2 regions of the Methylopila henanensis genome follow, and region 2 is predicted to be linked to the other one. Evidence: predicted binding sites of a transcription regulator. Region 2 holds the regulator's gene; the other holds the start of a gene.
What was found. Region 2 encodes LexA, which represses DNA repair genes until DNA is damaged. Its sites were predicted from a motif close to TGTTCNNNNTGTGTTCNG; they were not measured.
Positions count from the first base shown of each region.

Region 1: the regulator LexA is predicted to act here: its motif matches at 4,142-4,159, upstream of ruvC (crossover junction endodeoxyribonuclease RuvC).

Region 1 covers NZ_JBHUER010000010.1:603,383-618,422, forward strand. Annotated here, with positions in the region: gene ACFSCV_RS16015 (S1 family peptidase) at 1-326, shown strand, start outside; gene ybgC (tol-pal system-associated acyl-CoA thioesterase) at 330-770, opposite strand; gene ruvB (Holliday junction branch migration DNA helicase RuvB) at 767-1,810, opposite strand; gene ACFSCV_RS16030 (hypothetical protein) at 1,910-2,992, shown strand; gene ruvA (Holliday junction branch migration protein RuvA) at 2,973-3,596, opposite strand; gene ruvC (crossover junction endodeoxyribonuclease RuvC) at 3,593-4,114, opposite strand; gene ACFSCV_RS16045 (serine hydrolase) at 4,355-5,719, opposite strand; gene ACFSCV_RS16050 (glucan ABC transporter ATP-binding protein/ permease) at 5,847-7,640, opposite strand; gene ACFSCV_RS16055 (hypothetical protein) at 7,859-11,365, shown strand; gene ACFSCV_RS16060 (sulfite exporter TauE/SafE family protein) at 11,492-12,415, shown strand; gene ACFSCV_RS16065 (TIGR02186 family protein) at 12,412-13,173, shown strand; gene ACFSCV_RS16070 (DUF3429 domain-containing protein) at 13,187-13,666, shown strand; gene ACFSCV_RS16075 (hypothetical protein) at 13,913-14,431, shown strand; gene pdeM (ligase-associated DNA damage response endonuclease PdeM) at 14,445-15,040, opposite strand, start outside.
Region 2 covers NZ_JBHUER010000001.1:279,921-294,960, forward strand. Annotated here, with positions in the region: gene bamA (outer membrane protein assembly factor BamA) at 1-60, shown strand, start outside; gene lpxD (UDP-3-O-(3-hydroxymyristoyl)glucosamine N-acyltransferase) at 157-1,230, shown strand; gene fabZ (3-hydroxyacyl-ACP dehydratase FabZ) at 1,227-1,709, shown strand; gene lpxA (acyl-ACP--UDP-N-acetylglucosamine O-acyltransferase) at 1,733-2,545, shown strand; gene ACFSCV_RS01375 (LpxI family protein) at 2,542-3,396, shown strand; gene lpxB (lipid-A-disaccharide synthase) at 3,393-4,571, shown strand; gene gltA (citrate synthase) at 4,641-5,933, opposite strand; gene gltX (glutamate--tRNA ligase) at 6,117-7,544, opposite strand; gene ACFSCV_RS01395 (ComEC/Rec2 family competence protein) at 7,654-9,984, shown strand; gene lexA (transcriptional repressor LexA) at 9,978-10,691, opposite strand; gene msrA (peptide-methionine (S)-S-oxide reductase MsrA) at 10,824-11,348, opposite strand; gene ACFSCV_RS01410 (hypothetical protein) at 11,574-11,810, opposite strand; gene ACFSCV_RS01415 (hypothetical protein) at 11,807-11,971, opposite strand; gene ACFSCV_RS01420 (class I SAM-dependent methyltransferase) at 12,243-12,845, shown strand; gene ACFSCV_RS01425 ((2Fe-2S)-binding protein) at 12,850-13,338, shown strand; gene ACFSCV_RS01430 (xanthine dehydrogenase family protein molybdopterin-binding subunit) at 13,335-15,040, shown strand, end outside.

The DNA of each region.
Region 1 (15,040 bases), on a different contig from region 2:
TGAAGGCCGCGAAGACCCGCTCGGTGCTGGCGGGCGCCGGGCTCACCGACCCGTCGGACGAAGGCTCGAGCGGCGAGCTCCGCCTCGCCAACGTCTCGGCCGAGGTCGTCACCGACGGGCCGACGGCGGTCGCGTTCGGCGTCTCCGGCGGCGCGGTGTGCCGCGGCGACAGCGGCGGGCCGGTGATGGGCCAGGGCGGCGTCTGGGGCGTGGTGATCGCGATCGTGCGGCGCCGCAACCTCTGCAACTCGACCATCTTCATGGCCGTGCTCGACCCGAAGTCGCGCGGCTTCCGCAACATGCTGTCGCGCGCCCGTAAGGGCTGAGGGCTACTCCGTCCGCGCCATCTGCTCGCGCATCGCGAGCGGCATCCGCACCGGCCGGCCGTCGCGGACATAGGCGCAGACGGCGAGCCCGGTCACCAGCGTCTCGCCATCGCGCGTTACCGACTGGCCGAGCGTCAGCGACGCCTGCTTGACCTCGTGCACCCAGGTGGTGACGGCGACGACGTCGTCCATGCGCGCGGGCCTGAGGTAATCGACCGTCATGCGGCGCACGACGAAGCCCTCGCGCTCGGTCTCCCACAGCACGCGGTGGTCGAAGCCGATCGCGCGCAGGATCTCGGTGCGGCCGCGCTCCATGTAGCGCAGGTAGTTGGCGTGGTAGACGGCGCCCGAGAAGTCGGTGTCCTCGTAATAGATGCGCAGCGTCAGCACGTGGCGCACGCCGTCGAGGCGACCTCCGACGCCGTCTTCGAGATTTGCCGTCATTGCTCCTCGTCGAGATCGAACAGCGGCGCCTGGGCGGGCGCGGCCGGCGCGGCGAGGCCGAGATGCCGGAACGCGTTGGCCGTCAGCATGCGCCCCCGAGGCGTCCGCTGTATGAAGCCCTGCTGGATCAGATAAGGCTCGATGATCTCCTCGACCGCGTCGCGCGGCTCCGACAGCGCCGCGGCGATCGTCTCCACGCCGACCGGGCCGCCGCCATAGTTGGTCGCGATCGTGGAGAGGTAGCGGCGGTCCATGGCGTCGAGCCCGAGATCGTCGACGTCGAGCAGGCGGAGCGCCCGGTCGGCGCTCTCGCGCGACACTGTCGCCTCGCCGGACACGGAGGCGAAGTCGCGCACCCGCCGGAGCAGCCGGCCGGCGATGCGGGGCGTGCCACGCGAGCGCCGCGCGATCTCGCGCGCGCCCTCCGGGCTCATGGCGACGCCGAGCACCCGCGCGCCGCGCCGCACGATCAGCTCCAGCTCGTCGATCTCGTAGAAATTGAGCCGCAGCGGGATGCCGAACCGGTCGCGCAGGGGGGTGGTCAGCAGGCCGGCGCGGGTCGTCGCGCCGACGAGCGTGAACTTCGACAGGTCGATGCGCACCGAGCGCGCCGCCGGCCCCTCGCCGATGATCAGGTCGAGCTGGAAATCCTCCATCGCGGGATAGAGGATCTCCTCCACCGCCGGATTGAGCCGGTGGATCTCGTCGATGAACAGCACGTCGCGTTCTTCGAGATTGGTCAGCAGCGCCGCGAGGTCGCCGGCCTTGGCGATCACCGGGCCGGAGGTGGCGCGGAAGCCGACGCCGAGCTCGCGCGCGACGATCTGCGCCAGCGTGGTCTTGCCGAGGCCGGGGGGGCCTGCGAACAGCACGTGGTCCAGCGCCTCGCCGCGCGCCTTGGCGGCCTGGATGAACACCGACAGGTTCTCGCGGGCCTGCCGCTGGCCGGTGAAGTCGGCGAGCGTCTGCGGACGGATCGACGCGTCGAGGGCGTCGTCGTCGCGAAGATGGGCGTCGCGGACGGGGCTTTGCGAAGTCATGCGGCCGATCGGTGCGAAACAGTCGCATTCGTGATACGGCATCGGCCCGGTCCGCGAAACCGCCTGCCCACGCGGCGGCTCCGCGCGGGGGAGGACGGCTTGCGCATCTGCCATCTCCATGTCGGCACGCCGAAGACCGGCTCAACGACGATCCAGGGCTTCCTGCAGAACCGGCGCGACGTCATCGAGGCGCGCGGGCTCGGGCTGCCGACCTTTCCGCCGCGCACCATCGCGATGACCGGCCGCCAGCTCGCCCGCCATCTCCCGCTGGAGCAGGACCCCGCCGCCCCCGTCACGCGTTCGTGGCGCTGGCTCGGCCGTCATCTCGCGGCGACGGACGGCGACCTGCTGATCACGCGCGAATCGCTCAGCACCGATTTCGCCAAGGCCGAGCGCTTCGCCTTCGTTCGGCAGTTCTTCGCGCGCCGCGGCGTCCGGCTGCACATCATCGGCTACGTCCGCGACACGCCCGACCGCATCAACGCCACCTACACCCAGCACGCCAAGCGCCTAAGGCTGACGCGCTCCTTCAACCGCTGGATCGCCTCGGCCTCCCCGGAGCAGAACCCCAACTTCTCGCCCTGGCGCGTGTTCCGCCACATGATTGAGGCCGACGACGTCGACCTGACGCTGAAGAGCTTCGAGGCGGTGAAGGGGCGGCTCGTGGAGGACTTTCTCGAAACCGTTGGCCGAGGCGACGTCGACGCGCGCGGGTTCGACGACCGGTCCTACCGCAACGCCTCGCCGGGGCCGAAGGCGATTGAGGCCGCGCTCACGATCCGCCGGCGGCTCAACGAGCGCGGCTTCGATCCGAAGGCGCTGATGGACTACTCCATGGCGTTCGAGGCCGCCCTCGCCGAGCGGGGCTGGAACGAGACCGCGTTCTTCGGGCCGGACCCGGCGCTCGCGGCCCAGCTTTCGGCGCGCTACGCTGAGGAAAACGACCGTTTCGCGCTCGCCGTCTGGGGCCGCCCGTGGAGCGAGCGCGTCGCCGCGACCGACCGGCTGCGCAACGTGTTCGACCCGAAGCGCGCCAGCCTCCGCGACCTCGCCGACATCGACGATCTCGCGCGCGACGCGATCGCCCGCGGCGACGCCGCCCTGCGGCCGGTCAGCCGGGCCCTCGCGGTCTTCACGCGCCTCCGCCGCCGTCTCGCCGGCGTCAGCCCGCGAGCTGCCTGAGGCCCGCCCGGATCAACTGCTCGGTGGTGGCGCCCTCCCCCGCGGACTGCATGGCGGCGGCGACGGCGGCGCTCGCCTGCGGAGCGGCGTAGCCGAGATTGACCAGCGCCGAGACCGCGTCCCGCGCCGGCTGCGGGCCGCGCTTCGGCTCCGCGCCGTCGCCCGCCGCCAGCCGCCCGAGATTGGGGTCGACGTCGGCGAACAGCGGCGCGCGGTCCTTGAGCTCGGCCGCGATGCGCGCCGCGACCTTGGGGCCGACGCCCGGCGCGCGGGCGATCGCGGCCTTGTCCTGCAGCGCGATCGCGGTCGCGAGCTCCGGCGCGTCGAGCACCGAAAGCACGCCGAGCGCGACCTTGGTTCCGACCCCCTGCACGGTGTTCAGCAGCCGGAACCACTCCCGCTCCAGATCGGCCATGAAGCCGAAGAGCTGGATGCGGTCCTCGCGCACATGAGTCTCGATCGACAGCCGGGCGATCTCGCCGGCCTTCGGCAGCCGCCCGAGCGTCCGGGCGGAGCAGTGCACGACATAGCCGACGCCGCCGACGTCGATGATCGCCCAGTCGGTCCCGACCGAGTCCACCTTGCCCGTCAGCTTGCCGATCATGCGGTCATCCTCGTCGCGGCGGCGATGCGGGCGCGCGCCCCGCGGTGCTGGGCGTGGCAGATCGCGACCGCGAGCGCGTCGGCGGCGTCGGCGCTCTTGAACGTCGCCTTCGGCAGCAGCACGCCGATCATGGCCTGGATCTGGCGCTTCTCCGCATGGCCGGCGCCGACCACCGTCTTCTTCACGAGGTTCGGCGCGTACTCCGCCACCGTGAGCCCCGCGAGCGCCGGCACCAGCAGCGCGACGCCGCGCGCCTGGCCGAGCTTGAGCGTGGCCGACGGGTTGTTGTTGACGAAGGTCTCCTCGACCGCCGCCTCATGCGGCGCATGCCCGGCGAGCACCGCGCACAGGCCGGCGTGGATCGCCGCGAGCCGCTCCGCGAGCGCCAGCGCGTCGTCCGGGACGATGACGCCGGAGGCCACGAAGGACAGCCGGCTGCCGTCAGCCTCGATGATCCCCCAGCCGGTGCGGCGGAGGCCCGGATCGACGCCGAGGATGCGAATCGCGGACAGGCTCATGCTCCCGATGTAGCGGGAGAAGGTTACCGGAACACAAGCGGAACGTCGCGGCGCAGCGCGCGCAGGCCGCCCAACCTGTTCGGAAATCGCCTCGGTGCCGCGCCGCCTGCCGTCAGGCCCGCCGAAGGCGGGTATCCACGACTTCCTTGTGCGTACAGCCCTGCGATCGAAGTCGTGGATGCCCGCGAAGGCGGGCATGACGACTTCGCCTGTGGCGACGCATACTTTGCGGACCCGCCCTCAGAAGGCGGACTTGCCCGACGGCGGCTGCGCGTTGCGGTAGACCGAACCGGGCGTCGGGGTCGGCCCGTTCGAAGCCGCGGTGGGGCCGGCGCCCAGCGTCTTCCGCGGCGGCGTCTTGGGATCGAGCTCGATCTTGACCCGGCCCTTCTTCTCCGCCTCGGCGGCCTTGGTCGCCTTCGTCGGCTTGGCGGCGGGCTTCTTCACCGGCTTGTCGGCCTTGAGCGACTTCACCTTGGCGCTTCCGGGCTTCACCGCGGCGCCGGGCACCACCGCCGACGACGCGGCGGCGTTCGGGGCGTAGGCGGTCGGCGCGTCTTCGTCGACGCCGCTCGGCTTGGCGGCGACCGCCGGCGCGTTCGGCGCCGGCGTGGCGTAGACCATCACCGGGTTCACCTGCGTCTTGGACATCAGGATCGGCCGCCACGGATGGCCGTTCGGATCGTACTTGCGCGCGGCGCGGAACTTGGCGGTCGACTTGCCGCACATCTCCTCGCGCAGGTCGATCGGGAAGGCCGGCGCGACCGTGGGCAGGGTCGCGAGCGTGCCGACGGCGGAGCGGGCGGCGAACCCGCGCTCGAAGGCGTCGATCGCGGTCTCGGAGCGCTCCAGCGGCGTCGGCGAGCCCAGCACGACCGTCACCAGCCGGCGTCCGCCGCGACTCGCGGTCGCCACCACGTTGAAGCCGGACGAGCAGACATAGCCGGTCTTCATGCCGTCCGCGCCGGGATAGCGGCCGATCAGCCCGTTGTGGTTGCGGATGACGCGCTGGCCGATCTGGATCGCGTCGAGCGAGAACAGGTCGGCGCGGTCCGGGAAATTGCGGTAGAGCGCGGTCGCGAGCACCGCCATGTCGCGCGCGGTGGTGCGCTGCAGGTCCGGGCCCGGGCGCACCGGCAGGCCGTTGGGATTGACGAAATTGGTGTTGGTCATGCCGATCTGGACCGCCGTGCGGTTCATCTCGGCGACGAAGGCCTCGACGCTGCCCGAGACGCCCTCGGCGAGCAGGAAGGCGATGTCGTTCGCGGACTGCACCATCAGCATCTTGAGCGCGTCGTCGACCGTCACGGTCTGGCCGACCTGAAAGCCCATCTTGCTGGGCGGCTCGGCCTGCGCGCGGGCGGTGTAGACGAGCGGCGTGGAGGACGAGAGCCGGCCGTTCTTGATCGCCTGCAGCACCACGAAGGTGGTCATCAGCTTGGTGAGCGACGCCGGATACCAGGGCGTGGTGGCGTCCTGCGCCTCGAGCACCTGGCCCGTCGCGATGTCGGCGACGAGCAGCGGCTTGGCGGAGGCCGGAGCGGCGGCGATCGAAAGGACCGCGGCGAAACAGACCAGCGCGCGGCGGCGGATCGAATGAAGCATGGGCGCCATCGTACTCGTGATGCGTCTGTGGGAGGCGGCCCCGACGGCGCCGTCCCCCGACGCGCACGGCGCATGACAGCCTGCCGATCTCACCTGACGTTGTACCTGCGTAGTGCCCGGATGCCAATCACGCAGGGGTCACGACGACGTCGGAGCCGGACTTCGCGTGCTCGACAGCCTGCGCTAACGCCTGCGCCGCGACGAGCTTCGCGAACGGGCCGCCGGCGTTGGCGAGCGCCTCGAACGAGCCGCGCTCGACGATGCGTCCGCGCTCGAACACCAGCACGAGGTCGGCGCTGCGCACGGTCGCGAGGCGGTGGGCGATCACCAGCGTGGTGCGCCCGGCCCGCGCCGCGTCGAGCGCCGCCTGCACCTTCGCCTCGGTGCCGGCGTCGAGCGCGCTCGTCGCCTCGTCGAGCACGAGGATCGGCGGGTCCTTGAGCAGCGCGCGCGCGATCGCGAGCCGCTGGCGCTCGCCGCCCGAGAGCGAGGCCCCGCGCTCGCCGAGCGGGGTGGCGAAGCCGTCCGGCAGGCGGCGCACCACGTCGAGCACCTGCGCCTTCTCGCAGGCGGCCTCGAGCTCCGTGTCGGTCGCGTCCGCGCGCCCGACACGGAGGTTCTCGGCGATCGTGCGCGCGAACAGCATCGGCTCCTGGAACACCACGCCGACGTTGCGCCTCAGCCCGTCGAGCGTCATCGCGCGGATGTCGGTCCCGTCGATCGTCACCCGCCCCGCCTGCGGGTCGAAGGCGCGGTGCAGCAGCGCGAGCGTGGTCGACTTCCCCGAACCGGTGGCGCCGACCAGCGCGACGGTCATGCCCGGCCGGGCGCGGAAGGAGACATCGGACAGCGTCGGCCGGCCGGGCTCATAGGCGAAGGACACGTCCTCGAACGCCACGTCGCCGGAAAGCCGGCCGGGGTCGCGGGCGTCCGGCGCGTCGGCGACGTCCGGCGCCGTGTCCACCAGCGCCAGCAGCTCGCCGATCTTGGGCGCGTTCATCAGCAGCATGTTGACGAGCGTCACCGCCTCGCCGAGCCGGCCGATGACGAGGGTGGCGAGCGCCGCGAAGGCCACGATGTCGCCGACGCTCGCGAGCCCTTGCGCGTTGAGCGCGGCGCCGGCGAGCACGACCCCGAGCACGGTGAGCGTGCCCGCGGCCGGCGTCGCCGCCGCCGCATAGGCCCACCAGGACAGCACCGGCATCTGCGCGTCGAGCAGCCGCTGCATCACGCCGCCGAGATAGGACATCTCGCCCCGGATGCGCGCGAAGCTCTGCACCACCGCGACGTTGCCGACCGCGTCGGCGGCGTGCTGGGCGAGGTCGGAGTGGTAGGCCTCGACGTTCTCCTGCCGGCTCTGCGTCTTGCGCAGCAGCAGGGTGATCGCGATCCCGAACAGGACGACGAGCGCGATCAGGATCGCGCCGAGCCAGGGGTTGAGCATCAGGCTCGCCGGCAGCAGCGCGACGAGGCCGATCAGCGTGGCGCAGCCGGAGCGGAAGAACAGCAGCCACACGTCGGCCAGCGCGTTTGCGCCTTGCGTCAGCGCCTTCACGATGCGCCCGGAATGGGTGCGGCGGTGGTAGCTGAGCGGCAGCGACAGCGCGTGGCCGAAAACCTCCGTCATCACCACGAGCCGGCGGCGGTGGGCGAGCCGGTCGGCGTTCAGCCCGACCGCCACCCGCCCGGCGATGGCGGCGAGCGCGATCAGCGCCCAGGCCGCCGCGAGCGTCGGCAGTTCGCCGGCTCGGCCGCCGGCGAGGCTGTCGATGATGCGCCCGAACAGCACCGGCTCCGCGAAGGCCGCGAGCGCGAGCGCCGCGTTTCCGGCCGCGAGCGCGACGCCGAGGCGCCGCTCCTCGCCCAGCAGCGCGAACGCCCGCCGGTAGATGGCGAACACGCCCGTCCCGCGAGGCGTCACGCGGACATCCGCCGTTTGCGCGTTACGGGAGCCGCCGCCATCCGCTTCCCCTTCCCGATTCGCCTTGAGCGCCAAGCGCGTTAACCGCGAAATTAACGGGTTGTTTACCCTATCCGTTAACATTGCATTAGGCGCCGCACCAACGCGTCGCCCACGAGCCCCCAGCACGTCGCGGCGCCGGACCGCGACGGGACGGGGGGCCGCCCCGGGGTGGTGCGATGAGCTTCAGCGACCAGAGACATGCGACCGCGCCGGCCGAGGACGAGGCTCCGGCCGGCTCCGCTCTGGACCGGCTCGCGAAGCGCCTGGCCGCCAGCCGCGGCGAGACCAGCAGCGCGCCGCGCCGCGACCTCGAGCAGCTCGTCGACATGCTCGCCCGCCGCAACATCCAGACCGAAGACCGGCTGACGGACGCGCTCGAGGGCCTCGCCCGCTGGGCCGGCCGCGCCGAGGGCGAACAGGCCCCGAGCGTCGCGCCCCGCCCCGCCGCGCCGCCGCCGGACGCCCCGCGGCCGGCGACGCTCCGTTCGGCGCTCGCGGAGATCGCGGCCCGCCAGAAGGACCTCGACGCGCGCGACGTCCGGCCTGCGGCCGCGAAACCCGAGCCGGCTTCCGTCGCGCCCGCGCTGTCGGCGAACGAAGCCGTGATCGCCGACATGCGCCGCCAGATCGAGGCGCTCGCGGGCGCGGTCGACGGCCTGCCGACCCGCTCGGACGTCGACGGCCTGCTCCGCGAGATCGCCTCGGTCGCCGCGCGTTGCGACGCCGAGCGCCCCGCCAGGCTCGATCCGACCTCGCTCAAGGCGATCGAAGCGCTGGTGGTCGAAGTCGACCGCATGCGCAACGACGCCGCGAGCCCGCAGATGCTCGCCCGCTTCGCCGAGGAGGTCACCGGGCTTTCGCGCCAGCTCGAGGCCATCGGCCCCTCCAACGCCGAAGCGATCGAGACGCTCGCCCGCCACATCGACGACATCCGCGGCGAGCTCGCGCATTTCACCAAGGTCGGGGCCGTCGATGGCCTCGCTTCCGACATACAGGCTCTGGTCGCGCGGCTGGACGAGCAGGAGGCCGCGGCGGCCAGGCGCAGCGAAGACTCCGCGCGCATGGAAAGCGTGCTCCGGGCCGAGATCGAGGCGCTGTCGCCGGCGCCCGCGCTCGACGCCTTCGCGCAGCGCCTCGACGCGCTGACCGCGCAGCTTGGCCAGCGCGGCAGCGTCTCCCCCAAGCTGCAGGCGCTGCCCGAGAAAGTCGAGGCGCTGAGCGGCAAGATCGACGCGCTCGCGGAAAACAGCGGGCTGGCGGACGTCGGGCCGAAGGTGGACGCCATCGCCCGCAAGCTGGCGGAGCCGGCTGCGGCGCACCCGGCGCTCGCCTCCCTGTCCGGCAAGGTGGAGTCGCTGCACGGCAAGATGGATTCGCTGGCCGCCGCCGCGCTGACGCGCGCCGCGGATGTGGAGCGGATCGCGGACGCCGTCCGGAACGAGCTCGCCGCGCTCGCGGAGCCGAACGGGATCGAGGCCGTCGGCCGTCGGATCGAATCGCTCGCGCAGCAGCTCGCCGAGCGCCCGTCGGCGGCCCCGGCGGTGCTGGCGCTCTCGGAGCGGGTCTCCGACCTCTCCACCCAGATCGAGGACGTCGCCGTCGCCGCGCAGGCGCGCGGCTCCTCGTTCGAACGGATCGAGGAGGCCGTCCGCGGCATCGCCGAGCATCTGGTCGCGACCGCCGCGGGCCCGTCCGCCGGGCCCGACGCGCTGGTCGGGATCGAGCAGCGCATCGTCGGCCTTATCAACAATCTCGACCGCACCGACGGCCGGATCGACGACCTCAACGCCGGCTTCGCCGCGCTCGCGGCGCGGGTGGAGCAGAGCTGCGCCGCCGTCGCGCGCGACGCGGGCCAGGCCGCCGCCGACGCGGTGCGCGAAAGCTTCGTCGAACGCGACAGCGGCGAGCCCGCCGGCGGCCATGGCGTCGGCATGCTCGACCTCGCGGAGGCGCTCGGCGAACTTCGCGCCGCGGCCGTGCGCAACGACCGCCGCACCGCCGACACGCTCGACGCAGTCCGCATGACGCTCGACCGTCTGGCCGACCGCATGGACGCGCTCGCCGCCGGCGGATGGCCCGCGGAGCGTCCGGCCTACGACGACCGCCCGCTTACGGCTCCTGCGCCCGCGGTCGACCCGATCGAAGCGGCCCGCGCCGCCGCCCGCCGCGCGATGGCGGAAGCCATCGAGAACGAGCCCGAACCGGTCCGCGTCCGCGCGGCGGCCCCCGTGGCCGCGCCGGCGACCGCGGCTCCCGCCATCACCGCGTCGCGCGCGCCGATCGAAGACGACGTCTTCGACCTGCCGATGGAGCCGGCCGCGCCGACGGTCCGCGCGCCCGAGCCCGCTCCCGATACGCCGGCCGCCGCGCCGAGCGCCGCCTCCTTCATCGCCGCCGCCCGGCGCGCGGCGATCCAGCCGTCGTCGGAGCTGGACGACGAGCCGTCGCGTCCGTCCGCGAAAGCGAAGAGGGCGAAGGGGCCAGGCGTTCGCCTGCCGGACGTCACCGGGCTCGTGTCGACGCTCAAGGCGCGCCGGCGTCCTATCGTGATCGCCCTCGCCGCCGCGCTGATCGTGCTCGGCGTGGTCAAGCTCGCGAACTCCCTGCACGACGATCCCGCCGAGTCGGCGCCCACAGCGCATTCGCCGCAGTCCGACCTCGTCGTGCCGGCCGCGCCCCAGGCCGCGGCCCCCGCCCCCGCCGCCGCGCCCGAGATCGAGACGCCGCGGGCCGAGGCCCGGCGTCAGGAGGCGCCGGAGCCCGCGCCGCTCGCCGAACGTCGGGCCGACCCGGTCCCGCCGCCGACCGCGTCCGAGCCGTCCGCCGCGCCGAAACCCGGCGCGCAGCTCTCTCCGCCGCGCGCGCCCGCGAAGGACATGACCGACTTCGCGTTCTCGCAGACCCTCGGGCCCGCGCCGCAGAAGTTCGAGCCCCCGTCGACCTCCGCCGACGGCCTGACGACCGGCTCCATCAACCGATCCGCCAATCCGGACGCGCTTCCGGACTCGATCGGCGGCGCGACGCTCCGGATGCGCGCGGTTCAGGGCGACCCGTCGGCGCAGCTCGAGATCGCCGACCGCTTCCTCGACGGACGCGGCGTTCCCGCGGACGCCGCGGCGGCCGCCCGCTGGCTGGAAAAGGCCGCGGCGCAGGGCCTCGCTCCCGCGCAGCACCGGCTCGGCAGCATGTACGAAAAGGGCCGCGGCGTGCCGCGCGACATCCTCACCGCCCGGCGCTGGTACGAACAGGCCGCCGCCTCCGGCAACGTCCGCGCGATGCACAATCTCGGCGTGATCTACGCCGAGGGCGGGCTCGGCAAGCCCGATTTCGGCGCCGCCAGCGTGTGGTTCCGCATGGCGGCCGAACGCGGCCTCGCCGACAGCCAGTACAATCTCGCGGTGCTGCAGGCCCGCGGCCTCGGCGGCAAGCGCGACCTCGCGGAAGCCTACAAGTGGTTCGCGCTCGCGAGCCGCCAGGGCGACCAGGACGCCGGACGGAAGCGCGACGAGGTCGCCAAGGCGCTTGGCGCCAACCTGACCGCGGCCCAGCAGGCGACCGACGCCTTCCGCGCCCGCGTGGTGGACGATTCCGCCAACGAGGCCCCGACGCCCCCCGGCGGATGGGACCAGGCCTCCGGCTCCTCCGCCCGCTCGGCGCGGGCCACGCCGGCGTCGCTGCGCTGAGCCGCGCCGCAGCCCGGACCGTTGACAAGGCGGGCCGGGGCGGGACCTAACGGGCGGAACTCGCCCGTTCATCGCGCCCGCGCCGGGCCGTGAGCGTCGGCGCGCGCTCTTCGTCGATCACGGCCCATGCAAATCTACCTTCCGATCGCCGAGCTACCGGTCAACGTGCTGCTCGTGATCGGCATGGCGCTCGCGGTCGGCTTCATCTCCGGCCTGTTCGGCATCGGCGGCGGCTTCCTGATGACGCCGCTGCTGATCTTCATCGGCATTCCGACCGCCGTCGCCGTCGCCTCCGAAGCCCCGCAGATCGCGGCCTCCGCCTTCACGGGCGTGCTGTCCTACTGGCGAAAACGGGCGCTCGACGTGAAGCTCGGTGCGGTGCTGCTCGCTGGCGGCGTGGCCGGAACGGGGATCGGCGTCTGGTTCTTCAACGCCATGCGCGACGCCGGCCAGCTCGACGCGATCATCGCCGTGTCCTACGTCGTGCTGCTCGGCGCGATCGGCGGTCTGATGCTGGTGGAGTCGGTGCGCTCGCTCACCCGGCGCCCGTCCGCAGCGCCTGCCCCCCGCCGGTCGGGCCGGCTCTCGCTCGTCGACCGTCTGCCGCTCAAGATGCGGTTCCAGCGCTCGATGATCTACGTCAGCGTCCTGCCGCTGATCGGCCTCGGCGGCTTCGTGGGCTTCGTGGGCGCCGTGCTCGGCATCGGCGGCGGTTTCCTGCTGGTGCCGATCCTCGTCTACGTCTTCCGTGTGCCGACGGCCGTGGTGGTCGGAACCTCGCTGTTCCAAATCCTGATCACCATGCTCTCGGCGACGGTGCTGCACGCCGTGACCAACGCCTCGGTCGACGTGGTGCTCGCGATCCTGCTGATGCTCGGCGGTTCGATCGGCGCGCAGTTCGGCGTCCGCGCCGGCCAGAAACTGAGGGGCGAGCACCTCCGCCTGCTGCTCGCGCTGCTTCTGCTGACGGTCGGAGGGCGCTTCCTGCTGGACCTGACCGTGGCGCCGCGCGACGCCTACTCGGTCACGCTCGGAGACAAGCCGCAATGAGGCGCGCGGTGCTCGTCCTCACCGCGCTTGCGCTCGGCGCCCCGCCGGCCCGCGCCGAGAAGCTGATGCTGGCGCTGTCGTCCCAGCAGGTCACGATCGCCTCCAACTACGCCGGCGCGGACCTGACGCTGTTCGGCGCCGTCCGCGGCGCGCGGCCGGGCACGCGCTGGGACGTCATCGTCCAGGCGGAGGGCCCGTCCGGGCCAGTGACCGTGCGCCGGAAGGAACAGGTCGGCCCGCTATGGCTCAACCGCGCCACCCGCGCCTTCGCGCGCGCGCCGAGCTTCCTCACCACGCTGTCGTCGCGGCCCTTGCAGACGGTGGCCTCGCCCGAGGACGTCTTCAGCGAGCGCCTCGGCCTGCGCGCGGTGGCGGAAGGCGCGCCCGCCGAAGGCACCCGCAAGCTCAGCCTGTCGGAGGACGCCGCCTTCATCGACGCGCTGATCCGGCTGCAGACGGAACGCGGGCACTGGATCGAGGACGGCGGCGGAGTGACGTTCCTGGACCGCGATCTTTTCCGCGCGACGATCCATCTGCCGCCGGACATCGCGTTCGGCCCGTATCAGGTCGACGTCCGGCTCTACGCCGGCGGCATGCAGGCGGCGCGCGAGACCATCACCTTCCGGGTCGTCAAGGCTGGCTTCGAGGCGCGCGTGGCGGCGCTCGCGGACAAGCGCCGCGTGGCCTATGGTTTCGTGATGGCGCTGCTCGCGCTCGCCTTCGGCTGGACCGCGAGCGCCGTGTTCCGACGCGATTGAGGGGGCTGCGTCCGTGACGCTGATCGCATCCGAGCCCGTCGACCAGAACCGCGAGATACCCGAACTCCCGCTGGCGCTCGGCCTGGCGGGGCTGGCTCCGTTCCTCGGACTGTCGCTCGCTCTGGCGCTCGGGCACGCGCTGCCGCTCGGGATCGACGCGGCGGACGCGCTGCTTGGCTACGGCGCCGCGATCCTGTCGTTTCTCGGCGGAGCGCACTGGGGGCTCGCGCTGCGCCACCCCTCGCCCGCCATCCGCAACAGCCTGTTCCTGCTCGCCGTCGCGCCGCCGCTGTGGGCCTGGGGCGCTCTTGTGGTCGGCGGAGCGCCGGGGCTCGCCATGCTGGCGGCGGGTCTCGCGGCCCATGGCGCGCTCGACGCGACGCGCGCCCCGCGCTCCGCCGCCCCGCGCTGGTACGCCCGGCTCCGCCTGCTGCTCGCGGCGCTGGCGACCATCGCAACCACCGCCGCCGCCGTGGTCGTGGGCTACGCTTGACGGTCAAAACAACGCGACGATACGGACGACGAATTGCCCAGACTTCCCGCCGTGCTACCCTATAAGGAGAGGAAGGCGGGGGGATCGGCAGGTCGGCGAGTGAAAATTGTGCGCGTAAGTTCAAGGCCAGCCGCGGTTCTGGGGATAGCCACGGCCATTCTGGCCAGCGCTGCGATGTCGCGGGACGCCTCGGCCAACGAGTTCGAATTCAAGTCGCCTTTCGCGCCGTGCGCGATGGATTGCGCCGTGACCGGCTTCGCCGGAGCGCTCGTCCAGAGCTCGATGACGTCGATCTACGTCTCCGGCAGGAACCTGCCCCCGACCCACTGGAACTTCGGCTCCTCCGGCATCATCGGCGCGTCGTTCTCGCGCGAGGTCCTGACCTACGGCACGCTCTGGGCGTTCGAGACCGAAGCCGGCGTCGCCCAGCGCTTCGGCAGGCTCGATGAGACCGAAATCTGGACCGCGCTCTATTTCCGCTGGAAGAGCTTTCCCTGGAGCGACCGCCTGCGCACCTCGGTCGCGGTTTCGACCGGCCTGAACTGGGCCTCGGACGTGCCGCCCTACGAGCTGGACAAGTCGCGCGGCGGACGCTCCCAGGTGCTGCACTACCTGTCGCCCGAGGTGACCTTCGGGTCGATCGACCACCCGAACTTCGACCTCGTCTTCCGCTTCCACCACCGCTCGGGCGGCAAGCTCGCCGTGTTCGACCACGCGAGCGGCGGCGTGCAGTACGGCACCGTGGGCCTGCGCTACCGCTGGTGACGGTCGATCGTCCTCAATCCGGCCGAAGGCCCCGCGAAGGCATGGCGTAGACGCCGGCGTCACCCAGCATCCAGGCGGTGAAGGCCTCGGCGGCGAACAGTCCGTCGAAGGCGCGGTCGCGCACGTTCAGGCCGCCGGCGTAGGCTCCGAAGGCCGGCAGCACCACGCGCGCGCCATCGGTCGCGAAGCAGCGGCGGCGCAGCGCCTGCCCCCGCGCAAGAACCTTCGCCACGGGATGCAGGTGCCCGGCGAGTTCGCCGGGAGCGGCGCCGGCCGTCGGCTCATGGCGCAGCGTGAGCGAGCCGATCACGAGAACGTCGCGCGCCTCGCCGCCGAGGCCTGCGGGCGGCGCCGGATCGTGGTTGCCTGCGATCCAGATCCAGTCCCGGCCGCGCTGCATCAAGGCCACCGCGGCGCGATCAGCCTCGCCCATGCGCGCCGGGCCGTCGCCGTCATGAAAACTGTCGCCAAGCGCGATCACCGCCCGGGGCTGGTAGGTGGCGACCAACCGCGCCAGCCGGCCGAGCGTGGTCGCGGTGTCGTAGGGCGGCAGCATCTGGCCACGCCTCGCGAAGGACGAGCCTTTCTCCAGGTGGAGGTCCGCCACGA
Region 2 (15,040 bases):
TCGAAGGAGAAGTACGACGAGACGCAGGTGTTCCGCTTCTCGGGCGGCACGCGCTTCTAACAGACGGCTTTCGGCCGGACCAAAAATCTTCTAAACGGGCGGCGAGCCATGCTTCGCCGCCCGTTTTTCGTCGGCGGCCTCCGCCGATCGAGCGACATGATCGAACCGCGTTTCTTCCCCAAGCCCGAACCGCTCGACGTTGGCCGGCTGCTGTCCATCACCGGGGCTACGCTCGCCGCCGGCGCTGCGGACGGGCTCGCGATCTCCGGGATCGGTCCGATCGATCGAGCCGGGCCGGCCGACCTCACCTTTCTCGACAATCCCGCCTATGCGGCCGAACTCGCCGAAAGTCGGGCGGGAGCCTGCCTGCTCGCCCCAAAGTTCCTGGACCGCGCGCCGGCCGGACTTGTCGCCCTTGTCTCACCGGAGCCCTATCGCGCTTTCGCGCGCGTGGCCGCGGCGCTCTATCCTGCAGCCTCCCGGCCGCAGCCGGTGTTCGGAGCAGGCGTCGCGCCCGGCGCGATCGTGCATCCCGACGCGCGGCTCGAGCCTGATGTCACGATCGATCCCGGCGCCGTCGTCGGCCCGCGCGCCGAGATCGGCCGCGGCGCGGTGATCTGCGCCAACGCCGTCGTCGGGCCCGACGTTCGCATCGGGCGCGACAGCGTTCTCGGTCCCGGCGCGACCGTCGTCCACGCCCTGATTGGGGACCGCGTGATCCTGCATCAGGGCGCGCGTGTGGGGCAGGACGGATTCGGTTTCGCCATGGGCCCCGGCGGCCATCTGAAAGTGCCCCAGATCGGGCGGGTGGTGATTCAGGACGACGTTGAGATCGGCGCCAACACCACCATCGACAGGGGAGCCAACCGCGACACCGTCATCGGCGAAGGCTCCAAGATCGACAACCTCGTGCAGATCGCCCACAACGTCGTCGTGGGGCGCCACTGCGTGATCGTCTCGCAGGTCGGCATCTCCGGCAGCGTCACGCTCGAGGATTTCGTCGTGCTCGGCGGCCATGTCGGCGTGGTCGGCCATGTCCGCATCGGCATGGGCGCGCAGATCGCAGGCTCCAGCAATGTCCGCGAGGACGTTCCGCCCGGCGCGCGCTGGGGCGGGACGCCCGCCAAACCCGTCCGCGACTGGTTTCGCGAGATGACGACATTGAAGCGCATCGCCTCGGAAGGCCGGTCCCGGCCGCAGTCCGAGGCGCCTGAAGGTTCCCCATCATGACCGATTTGGAAGCCAAGGCCGACGAGACGCCCAGGACGCTGAGCGCCATCGACATCCAGACCATCATGGCCTACCTGCCGCACCGCTATCCGTTTTTGCTCGTCGACAGGATCGAGGAGATCGACGGCGACCGCTCGGGCGTCGGGATCAAGAACGTCACCTTCAACGAGCCGCACTTCCAAGGCCATTTTCCGCAGTCGCCGGTGATGCCGGGCGTGCTGCTGATCGAGGGCATGGCGCAGACGGCCGGGGCCATGTGCGTTTCGGCGCGCGTCGCGCCCGGCTCGCCGCGGATCGTCTATTTCATGACGATCGACAAGGCCAAGTTCCGCAAGCCGGTCGTGCCGGGCGACGTGGTCCGCTACCACATGACCCAGATCAAGAAGCGCGCGAACATGTGGTGGTTCCGCGGAGAAGCGAAGGTCGAGGGCAAGATCGTCTGCGAGGCGGAGGTCTCCGCCATGCTCGTCCACGATTGATCCCCTCCGGTTCGGGAGACCTGATGCCTGAAATTCATCCGACCGCCTTCGTCGCGGAAGGCGCGCGGCTGGCCGACGACGTGGTCGTCGGCCCGTTCTGCGCCATCGGCCCCGAGGTCGAGATCGGCGCGGGTTCCGTGCTCCGCAGCCACGTCGCCGTCGACGGCCGCACCGTCATCGGGGAGGGCGCGCAGATCTTCCCGTTCGCGTCGGTCGGGCACCAGCCGCAGGACCTGAAGTACCGGGGCGAGCCCAGCCGGCTCGTGATCGGCCGCGACGCCTTGATCCGCGAGAACGTGACGATCAATCCGGGGACCGAGGGCGGCGGCATGCTGACGGAGATCGGCGACCGCTGCGCTCTGCTCGCGGGATCGCACGTCGCCCACGACTGCCGGATCGGGAACGACGTCATCCTCGTCAACAACGTCATGGTGGCGGGCCACGTGACGATCGGAGACTTCGCGATTCTTGGCGGCGGGTCGGCCGCGCATCAGAACGTCCGCATCGGAGCGCATGCTTTCGTCGGAGGGCTGACGGGGCTTGAGAACGATCTCATCCCCTTCGGCATGGCGACGGGCAACCGTGCGACGCTCGCCGGCCTCAACATCGTCGGCCTCAGGCGGCGCGGTTTCGAGCGTGACGCCATCCACGCGCTGCGCCGCGCTTTCCGCAGCGTGTTCGAATCGTCCGAAGGCACGCTCGCGGAACGAACGGCAGCGGTCGCCGCCGAGCATGCCGGGTCTCCGCTGGTCGAGCGCATGGTCGCCTTTCTCCAGACCGGCGGCGAGCGCGCGATCTGCACGCCGCAGTCCGGCGACGCCGCGGCGCGGGCGTGACGCTCGCTCCGCTCGGCCTGATCTGCGGATCGGGCTCGCTGCCGCTCGAGGTCGCGGAAGGCGCGCGCGCCGCAGGCCGCGACGTCTTCCTCCTCGCGCTCCGCGGCTCCGCCGACAAGGGAATCGAGCGCTATCCCCACGCCTGGCTCGGCCTCGGCGAGATCGGCAAGCTGCTCAAGCTGCTCGAGAAGGTGGGCGCGAAGCAGCTCGTGCTCGTTGGCGGGGTGCAGAGGCCGGCGTTGCGCGACATCCGGCTGGACATGACCGGGCTGATCAGCATGCCCGAGATCCGGCGGCTGATGTCGGCCGGCGACGATCACCTGCTGAGCGGCGTGATCGGTTTTCTGGCGGCGCGGGGCTACGAGGTGATCGGCGCCCATGAGGCTGCGCCCGGGCTGACGGCTTCGGAAGGCCTGCTCGGGGCGCGCGACGCCACCGCGGCCGACGCGACCTCTGTGGCCGCGGGCCTCGCGGTGCTCGCGGCGCTCGGGCCCTACGACGTCGGCCAGGCCGCGGTCGCCATCGGCCGCCGCATCGTCGCGGTCGAGGCTGCGGAGGGCACCGACATGATGCTGCGGCGCGTCGCCCGGCTGGCGGAGAAAGGCCGGATCAAGCGCGAGGGGCGGGGCGGGGTGCTGGTGAAGGCGCCGAAGCCCGGCCAGAACCTGCGCGTGGACCTGCCCGCGATCGGTCCGCGGACGATCGAACTGGCGGCCGCGGCCGGGCTTACCGGCGTCGCCGTGGCGGCGGGCGGCGTGCTTCTCGCCGAACGCGCCCGGATCGTCGAGTTGGCGGACAGCTCCGGCCTGTTCCTCGCGGGCGTGCCGCAGGCGGCGTTCGGCGCGCCATGACGCCGCGGTCCGTCGCGGTCGTCGCAGGGGAGCGGTCCGGCGACGCGTTGGGCGCCGACCTCGTCCGCGCGCTCAAGGCGAGGCTGCCCTCGGACGCCGCGTTCTTCGGCGTCGCCGGTCCGCGCATGCTCTTGGAAGGCGTCGAAACCCTTTTTGCGATGGACGACATCGCGGTGATGGGGATCGGGCCCGTCATCGCCCGGCTTCCGACGCTGCTCCGGCGCATCCGGCAGACCGCCGACGCCGTCATCGCCCGGCGGCCCGATCTGCTCGTCATCGTCGACAGTCCGGATTTCACGCACCGTGTGGCGCGGCTCGTCCGCGCGGCGCTGCCGGACCTCGCAATCGTCGACTACGTGTCGCCGAGCGTGTGGGCCTGGCGGCCGGGGCGCGCGGCGGCCATGCGGCCGTACGTCGATCACGTCCTCGCGCTGCTGCCGTTCGAGCCGGAGGCGCACCGGCGCCTGGGTGGCCCGGCCTGCACATATGTCGGCCATCCACTGATCGAGCGGCTGGCCGACCTGCGTCCGAGCCCGGGCGAGCGCGCCGACATGGGAGCGGAGGGAGTGGCGCGCCTCGTCGTGTTGCCCGGCAGCCGGGCAGGCGTCGCGCATCGGCACATGCCGCTGTTCGGCGAGACCCTGAGTCGTCTTGGCGTCGACGCGAAAACAGCCGCCGTCACCATACCGACCACGCCCGGCCTTGCGCCGGAGATCGTCCGCATGTCGGAAAGCTGGCCGCTGAGGCCGACCATCGTGACGGGCGAGGCGGAGAAGCTCGCGGCCTTCCGGCAGGCGCAGGCGGCGCTCGCGGCGTCTGGCACCGTGACGCTCGAACTGGCGCTTTCCGGCGTACCTATGGCAGCGGCCTACAAGCTCGAATGGTTCGCGCCGCTGCTGAAACCGTTCATCCGCATCGAGGCGCCCTTCATCCTGCTGCCGAACCTGATCCTCGGCGAGCGGGCGATACCGGAGCTTGTCCATCGTGACGCCACGCCAGAGAAGCTGGCATCCGCCCTTGCGCCGCTTCTGCGCGACGGGCCGGAGCGGCGCGCCCAACGCGACGCGCTCGGCAGGCTCGACGAAGCCATGAGGCTGCCAGGCGGCGTCGCGCCGTCCGAACGGGCCGCGGAGGCCACTCTGGTCGCCTGGGCCGCCAAGCGACGTGGACCCTGAATGAAAAAAACGCCCGCGGGACCCGCGGGCGTTTGGACTTCACATACGTGAGGGCGCGCGGCCCACCGATCAGCGGCGCTGGTCGATCGGGACGTAATCGCGCAACGCGGCGCCGGTGTAGAGCTGGCGCGGGCGACCGATCTTCTGGCTCGGATCCTCGACCATCTCCTTCCACTGGGCGATCCAGCCGATGGTGCGCGCCACCGCGAACAGCACGGTGAACATGTCCGTCGGGAAGCCCATCGCCTTCAGCGTGATGCCCGAATAGAAATCGATGTTCGGATAGAGCTTCTTCTCGACGAAGTAGTCGTCCTTGAGCGCGATCTGCTCGAGCTGGATCGCGACCTCGAGCAGCGGATCGTCCTTGATGCCGAGCTCACCGAGCACCTCGTGGCAGGTCTTCTGCATGATCTTGGCGCGCGGATCGTAGTTCTTGTAGACGCGATGCCCGAAGCCCATCAGGCGGAACGGGTCGTTCTTGTCCTTGGCCTTCTTGACGTATTTCTCGACGTTGTCGGGCGTGCCGATCTCCGACAGCATCTTCAGGGCCGCCTCGTTCGCGCCGCCATGCGCCGGCCCCCACAGGCAGGCGATGCCGGCGGCGATACAGGCGAAGGGATTGGCGCCCGAGGAGCCGGCGAGGCGCACCGTCGAGGTCGAGGCGTTCTGCTCGTGGTCGGCGTGCAGCACGAAGATGCGGTCCATGGCGCGCGCCAGGACCGGGTTCACCTTGTACTCTTCGCACGGCACCGCGAAGCACATGTTCAGGAAGTTCGCCGAGAAATCGAGCGCGTTCTGCGGGTACACGAACGGCTGGCCGATCGAATACTTGTAGGCCATGGCGGCAAGCGTCGGGATTTTGGCGACCATGCGGATGGCCGCGATCTCGCGCTGGTCCGGATCGGTGATGTCGGTCGAGTCGTGATAGAACGCCGACAGCGCGCCGACCACGCCGCAGAGCACCGCCATCGGGTGCGCGTCGCGGCGGAAGCCGGAGTAGAACCGCGACATCTGCTCGTGGACCATGGTGTGGCGCGTCACCAGCCGGTCGAACTCGGCCTTCTGGGCCGAGGTCGGCAGTTCGCCGTGCAGCAGCAGGTAGCAGGTCTCGAGGAAGTCGCCGTTCTCGGCCAGCTCGTCGATGGGGTAGCCGCGGTACAGCAGCACGCCCTCGTCGCCGTCGATGAAGGTGATCTTCGACTCGCAACTCGCGGTCGAAGTGAAGCCGGGATCGTAGGTGAACAGCCCCGTGTGCTTGTAAAGCGTCTGGATGTCGAGGACGTCCGGGCCGACCGTTCCGTGTCGTACGGGGAGATCCAGCTCGGCGGACCCAACCTTCAGCGTTCCGTTCGCGTCGCTCATGCGCCATGCCCTTCGTCGTTGGGATGCCGATGGAAGTCCTCGGGCGGGCGACGTCCGGCCCCGGGAGGGAAGCGCCGTGGGCAGGGACGACTTTAGGAGGACTTCGATTGGCGTAGCCCAAGTTTTGTTGCGGCGCAAATAGGGCGTGGCGCGCAAGCGGGCAGGCCGATCCTCAATGTTTGATCACGATAGCGCCTGATCCCGGATGCGTCCGAGGCTCTCCTCGCGGCCGAGCGCGACCAGCACGTCGAAGATGCCGGGCGAGGTCTTGCGGCCGGTCAAAGCCGCCCTGAGCGGCTGCGCCAGAGCGCCGAGCTTGACGCCGGCCTCCTCCGCCAGAGCGCGCACGGCGTCCTCCGCCGCGGAGGCGCTCCAGTCCGTGATTTCCTCGAGCCGGTCGGCGAGTTTCGCCAGCAGCGCGCGGGCGTCGTCGGTCAGCAGCGCCTCGGCGGCGGGCTCCAGCGCCAGCGGGCGCGAGTCGATCAGGAACCGGGCGCCGTCGATAAGCTCGACAAGGGTCTTCGCGCGCTCCTTCAGACCGGGGAGGGCGGTCGCGAGCGCCGGCCAGCGCCCGGTCTCGTCCAGCCGCCGCGCCGCTTCCGGGCCGCCCGGCAGATAGGGCAGCGAGGCCTTCAGGGTCGCCAGCAGCTCGTCGTCCGGCGTCGAACGCATGTAATGCCCGTTGAGGTTCGACAGCTTCGCCATGTCGAACCTCGCGGCCGACCGCCCGACGTCCCTGATGTCGAACCACTCGATCGCCTGCTCCGTCGAGAAGATCTCGTCGTCGCCGTGGCTCCAGCCGAGCCGGGCGAGGTAGTTCCGCAGCGCCGAGGGCAGGAAGCCGAGTTCGCGGTAGGCTTCGGCGCCGAGCGCGCCATGGCGCTTCGACAGCTTCGCGCCGTCGGGGCCATGAATCAGCGGGATGTGCGCCATCTTCGGCACGGCCCAGCCGAGCGCCTCGTAAATCTGGGTCTGCCGGGCGGCGTTGGTGAGGTGGTCGACGCCCCGGATCACATGGGTGACGCCCATGTCGTGGTCGTCGACGACGACCGCGAGCATGTAGGTCGGCGTTCCGTCCGAGCGCAGCAGCACGAGGTCGTCGAGGTCCTTGTTGGGGATGACGACGCGGCCCTGCACCAGATCGTCCACCACGGTCTCGCCTTCGGTCGGCGCCCTGAGGCGGATGGCGGAGGGACGGCCCGCGGGCGCGTCGCTCTCCGGCCGGTCGCGCCAGCGCCCGTCATAGCGGGGCGGGCGGCCTTCCGCCTGGGCGAGGCTGCGCATCTCCTCGAGCTCCTGCGCCGTGGCGTAGCAGCGGTAGGCGCGGCCCGCCGCCAGCATCTGCTCCACGGCCTCGCGGTGACGGGCGGCGCGGGCGAACTGGAAGATCGGCTCGCCGTCCCAGTCGAGGCCGAGCCAGGTCAGGCCGTCGAGGATTGCCGCGATCGCTTCCTCGGTGGAGCGCGCCCGGTCCGTGTCCTCGATGCGCAGCAGCATTTTGCCGCCGAGCGATTTCGCGAACAGCCAGTTGAACAGCGCGGTGCGGGCGCCGCCGATGTGCAGGAAGCCGGTGGGCGAGGGCGCGAAACGGGTGACGACGGTCTCGGTCACGGGCGGTCTCAAAACTGCTCAGGGGTGAAAAGCCTGCTTGCGACAAAGCCGCTTCGCGCGAAGGCGCGCCCGTGTAGCATGGGCCGCAAGCAGGGGAAACAGCGCGGCCATGGGCGGGCAGCCGGGCTACGACGGGCGGAAGCGGGGCGCGCGGGCGATCGCGCTGCCGGGCGCGCGCTCCGTCGGCGACAGCGGCACGCTTGGCCTCCTCCGGGCCGCCCGTGGCTGGTTCGCGGCCCATTTCGCCGAAGAGATCGAGCTCGGGCGGCCGGCGCTCTGGTTTCCGGTCGCCTTCGGCGTCGGCGTGATCGTCTATTTCGCCGCGGCGGAAGAGCCGCAGCTTTGGGCCGCGAGCCTGCTCGCAGGAGCGGCCGTCATGGGCGTGATCGCGGCGCGGCGGCGTTTCATCGCGCTCGGCGTCACGCTCGGGCTGGCGGCGGGCGCGCTCGGTTTTCTCGCCGCGAAGATCGCAGCCGTGCGGGCGGAGGCGCCGCAGCTCGCCCGCGCCCAGCGCGCCGAAGTCGTCGGCCGCGTCGTCCTGATCGAGCCCCGCGACCGCGGCATGCGGCGCGTGACCGTCGCGGTCGAGCGGCTCGGCGACCTCAAGGCCTCCGGGACGCCACGACGGGTGCGCGTGACGATCGGGCGGGAACCTTCGCTCGACGCCGGCGACCGCGTGTCGCTGACCGCGTTCTGGCGCGCCCCGCAGGGCCCGGTGCGGCCCGGAGGCTACGACTTCGCGCGCGTCGCGTTCTTCCAGGGCGTGGGCGCGACCGGCGCACAGCCGAAGGACGTCCGGCGCCTCGCTCCGGCGGTGGAGGAGACGGCGCTGGAGCGGGTCTCCGCCGCGGTCGAGCGCCTGCGCGCCCGCCTGACCGAACGGGTGGTCCAGGCCATCGGGGGCGGTCCCGAGGCCGCTGTCGCGGCGGCGCTGGTGACGGGCGTGCGCGGCCCCATCCAGCAGGACGTCGACGACGATCTACGCGCCGCCGGCCTCAGCCATATCCTCTCGATCTCGGGCCTTCACATGGCTCTGGTCGCGGGCGTGCTGTTCTGGCTGCTGCGCGCGGCGCTCGCGCTGTCGCAGACCGTCGCGCTCGGCTGGCCGGTGAAGCAGATCGCAGCCGTCGCGGCGCTCGGCGGGGCCGCGTTCTATCTCGCGCTCTCCGGCGCGGAGGTCGCGACCCAGCGCGCTTTCCTCATGGCGGCCGTCGTGTTCGCGGCCATCCTGATCGGCCGGCCGGCGCTGACGCCGCGGAACCTCGCGCTCGCGGCGCTCGCGGTGACGGCGCTGACGCCCGACGCGCTGCTCGGGCCGAGCTTCCAGATGTCGTTCGCCGCGGTCGCCGCGCTGATCGCGACCTTCGAGGCCTGGCCGCGCCGCCGCGAACGTCCCGAATCCACGACGCGGCTCGGCGCGGCGATCCGCTGGCTCGGGACGGCGGCGGCGGTCGCGCTTGTCACCACCCTCGTCGCGGGGCTCGCGACAGCGCCCTTCGCCGCCTACCACTTCCACCGCGTGACGCCCTATGCGCTCGCCGGCAACGCGCTCGCGACGCCGCTGATCAGCCTGATCGTGATGCCGAGCGTCGTCGGCGGGCTGCTGTTCGCGCCGCTCGGCCTCGACGGGCCGTGGTGGCGGCTGATGGGCCTCGGCCTCGACGGCGTGCTCGCGATCGCCCGCGCCGTCGCGTCCTGGCCCGGCGCGGAGCGCGCGACCGGCGCCTTCGGCGAGGCCTCGCTTCTCCTGTTCGCGCTCGGGATCTGCTGGCTCTGCCTGTGGCGGACGCCGCTGCGCTTTCTCGCCGTCGCGCCTATTCTCGCCGCGTTCGCGCTCGCGGCCTGGCCGACGCGGCCCGACGTGGTGATCGATCCGGCCGGGCGCTCCATGGCGGTGCGCGGGCCGGACGGAAAGCTCGCGCTCGTCGGCGCCGGGCGCAGCGGATTCGCCGCCAAGGTCTGGCTCGCGGCCGACGGCGAAGGGCCGCCAAGCCCGCCCTCAGGCGCCCGCCGGACCGCAGGAGCAGGCCGCTGCGACGCCTATGGCTGCGTCGCGCCGCTTGCGGACGGAGGCGTCGCCGCGCTGGTCTGGGACCCGCGCGCATTCGAGGAGGACTGCCGGCGCGCCACGCTGGTTGTGACGCGACTCGAGGCGCCGCCCGCCTGCTTCGACCGCGCCGCGGTCGTCGACCGCCGCGCGCTCGCCGCGACCGGCGCGCTCGAACTCAAGCGCGACGGCCCTCGCTTCCTAGGAACAGCCGCACGAACGCCCGGAGGCGACAGGCCGTGGTCGCCGGCCGGCTTCGAGCCCCCTCCCGACGTCGCTCTCCGACTGCAGTTCGCGCCGCGCCGCGCGCCGACCTCCGCTGAGTCAGACGCCGTCGATCCCACCGAAGTCCCGGAGGAGCCCGACGAGCAGGGGGCCGCAGACGATCAGTAGCGGCGGATCAGCCCAACAAGCCGGCCCTGGATCGCGACCCGGTCGGGACCGAAGATGCGCGTCTCGTAGGCCGGGTTCGCCGCTTCCAGAGCGATCGAAGCGCCGCGCTTGCGCAGTCGTTTCAGCGTCGCCTCCTCGTCGTCCACCAGCGCCACCACGATGTCGCCGGTGTCGGCCACGGTCTGCTTGCGGATGAGCACGAGGTCGCCGTCGAGAATGCCGGCCTCGATCATCGAATCGCCGCGCACTTCGAGGGCGAAATGCTCGCCGGCCGAAAGCATGTCGGGCGACACCGCGATGGTGTGGCTCTTCGCCTGGATGGCCTCGATCGGCACGCCCGCGGCGATCCGGCCCATGACCGGGATCGCCACCATGCGCTCGTCCTCGTCTTCCTCCGCTGCCGGAGGACGGGCCGGGCGGACCTTGCCGAGATTGCCCTCGATGACGCTGGGGGTGAAGCGGCCGGCGGGGCGCGACACCGGCGGCGCCGCGGCCTCGGGAAGCTTCAGCACCTCGAGGGCGCGCGCGCGGTTCGGCAGACGGCGGATGAAGCCGCGCTCCTCCAGCGCCATGATCAGGCGGTGGATGCCGGACTTGGACTTGAGGTCCAGCGCGTCCTTCATCTCGTCGAACGAGGGGGGAACGCCGGTCTCCTTCAGCCGCTCATGGATGAAGCGCAGCAACTCGTACTGCTTGCGGGTCAACATGTCCGGCTCCGCGACGTCAAAAACAAATCATGAACAGATATCTACCTGTTCTAGATGTGTTCCGCAAGGGTTAACGTCGCGTTTACGGCGACGGCGCTTCCGCGCCGCCGCGTCCCGCGCGGATGCGGCCGCTCAGCCGGCGCGGCGGACCTCCTCGCGCGCGGGCAGCCGCCAGTTCGGCCGGATGAAGTGGCAGGTGTAGCCGTTGGGATAGCGCTCGAGATAGTCCTGATGCTCGGGCTCCGCTTCCCAGAACGGGCCGGCCGGCGCGATCTCGGTCGCCACCTTGCCCGGCCACAGCCCCGAGGCGTTCACGTCGGCGATGGTCTCCTCGGCGATCCGCTTCTGGTCGTCGTCCAGGACGAAGATCGCGGAGCGATAGCTCAGGCCGACGTCGTTGCCCTGCCGGTTCAGGGTGGTCGGGTCGTGGATCTGGAAGAAGAACTCCAGCATGCGCCGGAAGCTCGTCACGGCCGGGTCGTAGACGATCTCGATCGCCTCGGCGTGGGTTCCATGATTGCGGTAGGTGGCGTTGGGGACGTCGCCGCCCGTGTAGCCGACGCGGGTCGAAACCACGCCCGGCTGCCTGCGGATCAGGTCCTGCATGCCCCAGAAGCATCCGCCCGCCAGAACCGCACGCTCGGTCGCAGTGGTCATCGCCGTCTCCTCAGGGTTCGATCGTGGCCCTGATATCGGGATGCGGCGCCGGATTTTCAAAAGCGGGAAAGCGGGGCCGCGTGAGCGCGACCGCGCCGCAAGGCGTGCGGCCACCGAAGGCGCCCGTGCTCCTGGTCGCCTTCGGTGGCCTTAGCGGTCGTCGGTGGGGACATGCCGCCGACCGCCAATCAGATCAGTGAATGGGGCTCCCTGATCCGATCTCGTCTATCTCCGGCCGGCGCAGACGCTCCCGGCGCGGCCCCGAGGGTCAGGCGCGCAGAACGTCTGCGCGCCATCCGCTTCGGCGGCCATGGGAAGGCGGTCGCCCTTGGCGGCGCTGTTGGAGATCTTGGTCATCGTGGCGATCGGGTCGCGGCTCTCGGCGTAGCCGATCATTGCGGGCAAGGGGAGCAGCAGAAGCGCCAGCCAGCGCAGGCCTCTCCACGTCGGCCAGCGGATCATGACTCGCCTCCGCAGGCCGGCCCGGCGGCCGCGCAGGCCTCGGCCACGACTGTCTCGCCTGAAACCACGACGGCTCCCATCGCCTCCGAGGTGAGCATCAGCGACGCTCCGAGGCAGCCGGTCCGGACCAGCCGGGCGACGATTGCTTTCGAAAGGCTCATGCGGCGCTCCCGGTTTCGTTTCGGCGACGTCCCGGTGGCCCTCGAGCCGCCGCGTCGTTCGCCGTCTGACCGAAACCATGCGCCGCGGCGCGGTTGCGTTGGATTGAGAGATGTTAAGAAATATTCGGAGGACGTCAGGGTCCTCGCTTCCAGCCGGAAACATCTCTTAACAACACGCAATCCAAAGCAACCTTTCGGCGCCTCACGGTTCTGTCTCCCAAGCGGCTGAAGCGGCTCCCCCGTCCGCTCCGCGACCGACAGGAACCAGTCCATGAACGTCACGACGACCTTCGACGGCCTCACCTTCATCAGGGAATGGCTGACCGCTCCTCTGCGCGTGGGAGCGATCCTTCCGTCCGGCGCGACCCTCGCGAGGGTGATGACCGCGGAGATCGACCGGAACGTCGGCGCCGTGATCGAGCTCGGGCCCGGCACCGGCGTCTTCACCCAGGCGCTGCTCGAACGCGGCGTCCCGGAGCATCGGCTGGCGCTGATCGAGACAGGCTCCGAGTTCGCGACGCTGCTGCAGCTTCGCTTCCCCGAGGCGCGCACGCTCTGGATGGACGCCTCCGCGCTGCGCCACGTCGCGCTGTTCGACGGCGAAAAGGCCGGCGCCGTGGTGAGCGGGCTGCCGCTGCTCTCGATGAAGCCCCGCAAGGTGATCATGATTCTGGACGGCGCTTTCAGCCATCTGAAGCCGGGCGGCGCGTTCTACCAGTTCACCTATGGGCCGAACTGTCCGGTTCCCCGGCCGATCCTCGATCGGCTCGGCCTGAAGGCCAGCCGCGTCGGCCGCGCGCTCGCGAACATGCCGCCGGCCACGGTGTACCGGATTCAGCGCCGCGCCCCGCGGCGGCCCGGCGGGGAGGGCTGATCCCATGGCGCATTCCCTCACGATCAACGGCGAGATTCATCGGGTCGAGGCGGACGGCCGCACGCCCCTGCTCTGGGTTCTCCGCGACACGCTGAAGCTCACGGGTTCGAAATACGGCTGCGGCGCCGGCCTGTGCGGCGCCTGCACGGTGCATGTCGACGGTCAGCCCGCGCGATCCTGCTCGCTCACGCTGGCCGATCTCGCCACCTCACGGATCACGACGATCGAAGCGATCGCCGGCGCGGAGGCCGAAGCCGTCCGCGACGCCTGGGTGCGGCGCGACGTGCCGCAATGCGGCTTCTGCCAGTCCGGCCAGGTCATGAGCGCGATCGCTCTGCTTCGCGAGACGCCGTCGCCGACCGACGAAGACATCGACGCCGCGATGAGCGGGAACCTCTGCCGCTGCGCCACCTACAACCGCATCCGCGCCGCGATCCACGACGCCGCGGGGCAGCTCCGTCGGCAGGCCGACGGCGAAGGAGGCCGGACATGAGCCCCGCCGTTACCGAAGCGCCGGCCTCCCGGGGCGGCTTCCGGATGTCGCGCCGCAGGCTGATCCTCGGCGGGACGCTCGTGGGCGGCGCGCTGATCGTCGGCTACGCCGCGACCCGCCCCGTCGAGACCATCGGCGCCATCCTGCAGGCCGGCGGAGGAGACCCGGAACCGAGCGTGTTCGGTCCGTTCATCCGCATCTCCGCGGACGGCTGGGTCACCATCGTCAACAAGCACCAGGAGATGGGGCAGGGCGTCCACGCCGGGCTCGCCGCGATGGTGGCGGAGGAGCTCGACGCGGACTGGGACCGCGTCCGCGTCGTCGACGCGCATGGCAACTTCCGCGCCTACGGGCCTCAGCTCACCGCCGGATCGGGGTCGATCGCCGGCGCCTGGGACACGTTGCGCAACGCGGGCGCCGCCGCACGGGCGATGTTCGTCGCGGCCGCCGCCCAGCGCTGGGACGCGCCCGAAGAATCGCTCGTGGTGCTCGACAGCGTCGTGTCGGACCTGAACTCCGGCATGTCGGCGAGCTTCGCCGAGCTGCTGGAGGAGGCCTCGCGGCAGACCCCGCCCGACGCCCCGGAGCTGAAGCGGCCCGAAGCCTACCAGCTGATCGGAACCGACCGGGTCCGCCGCAAGGACAGCCTCCCGAAGAGCTCCGGTCGGCAGGTCTACACGCAGGACGTCCATCTGCCGAGCATGCTGACCGCGATGGTGGCGCGCAGCCCGCGCTTCGGCGGCGCGCTGGTGAGGTTCGACGCGGCCGAGGCGCTCAAGATCGCGGGCGTGGTCGACGTCTTCGCGATCGAGAGCGGCGTGGCGGTCGCCGCCGAGAACACCTTCGCGGCGAAGCTGGGGCGTGACGCTCTCAAGGTCGAATGGGACGACAGCGGGGCCGAGAAGCGCTCCTCGGCGGAGCTCGTCCGCGAGCACCGCGAGATCGCGGACGGCCGCTCGGACATCAAACCGGCCGCCTTCCAGACCGTCGGCGATCCCGAGACCGCGTTCGGCCAAGGCGCCGTGGAGTTCGCGTTCGACTTTCCCTATCTCGCCCACGCGCCCATGGAGACCCCCGATTGCGTCGCCCGCATCGACGGCTGGAGCGTCGAGATCATCTCGGGATCGCAGATGCCGACGATCGATCAGGTCCAGGCCGCGCGCGTCGCGCTCACGCTTCCGGGAAAGGTCGACATCAAGGTGCTGCCGGCCGGCGGCTCCTTCGGCCGCCGCGGGGTCCTGTCGGCGGATTATCTCATCGAATGCCTGCGGATCGCCAAGCGCACGAACGGGCGTCCGGTGAAGCTGATCTGGACCCGCGAGGACGACATCACCGGCGGCTATTACCGGCCGATGGCGCACCATCGCGCATGGGTGGAGATCGGCGCGGACGGTTTTCCCGCCCGATGGCGCCATCATGTGGTCGCCCAGCCGCTGTTTTTCATCGGAAACGACTTCACCGTCGAGGGCGTGAGGGACTCTCCGTACTTCTCGACCGCCTCGGTCGTGGACGGAAAGATCTTCGAGCCGAGCGCCCCGACGCCGGTCTGGTTCTGGCGGTCCGTCGGGCATTCGCACACCGCCATGGTGATGGAGCACATCGTCGACCAGCTGGCGCGGCGGGCCGGCCGCGATCCCGCCGAGTACCGGCGCGCGCTCTATGAAAAGGCGAACGCGAGCCGGCGGCTCGTCGTGCTGGACGA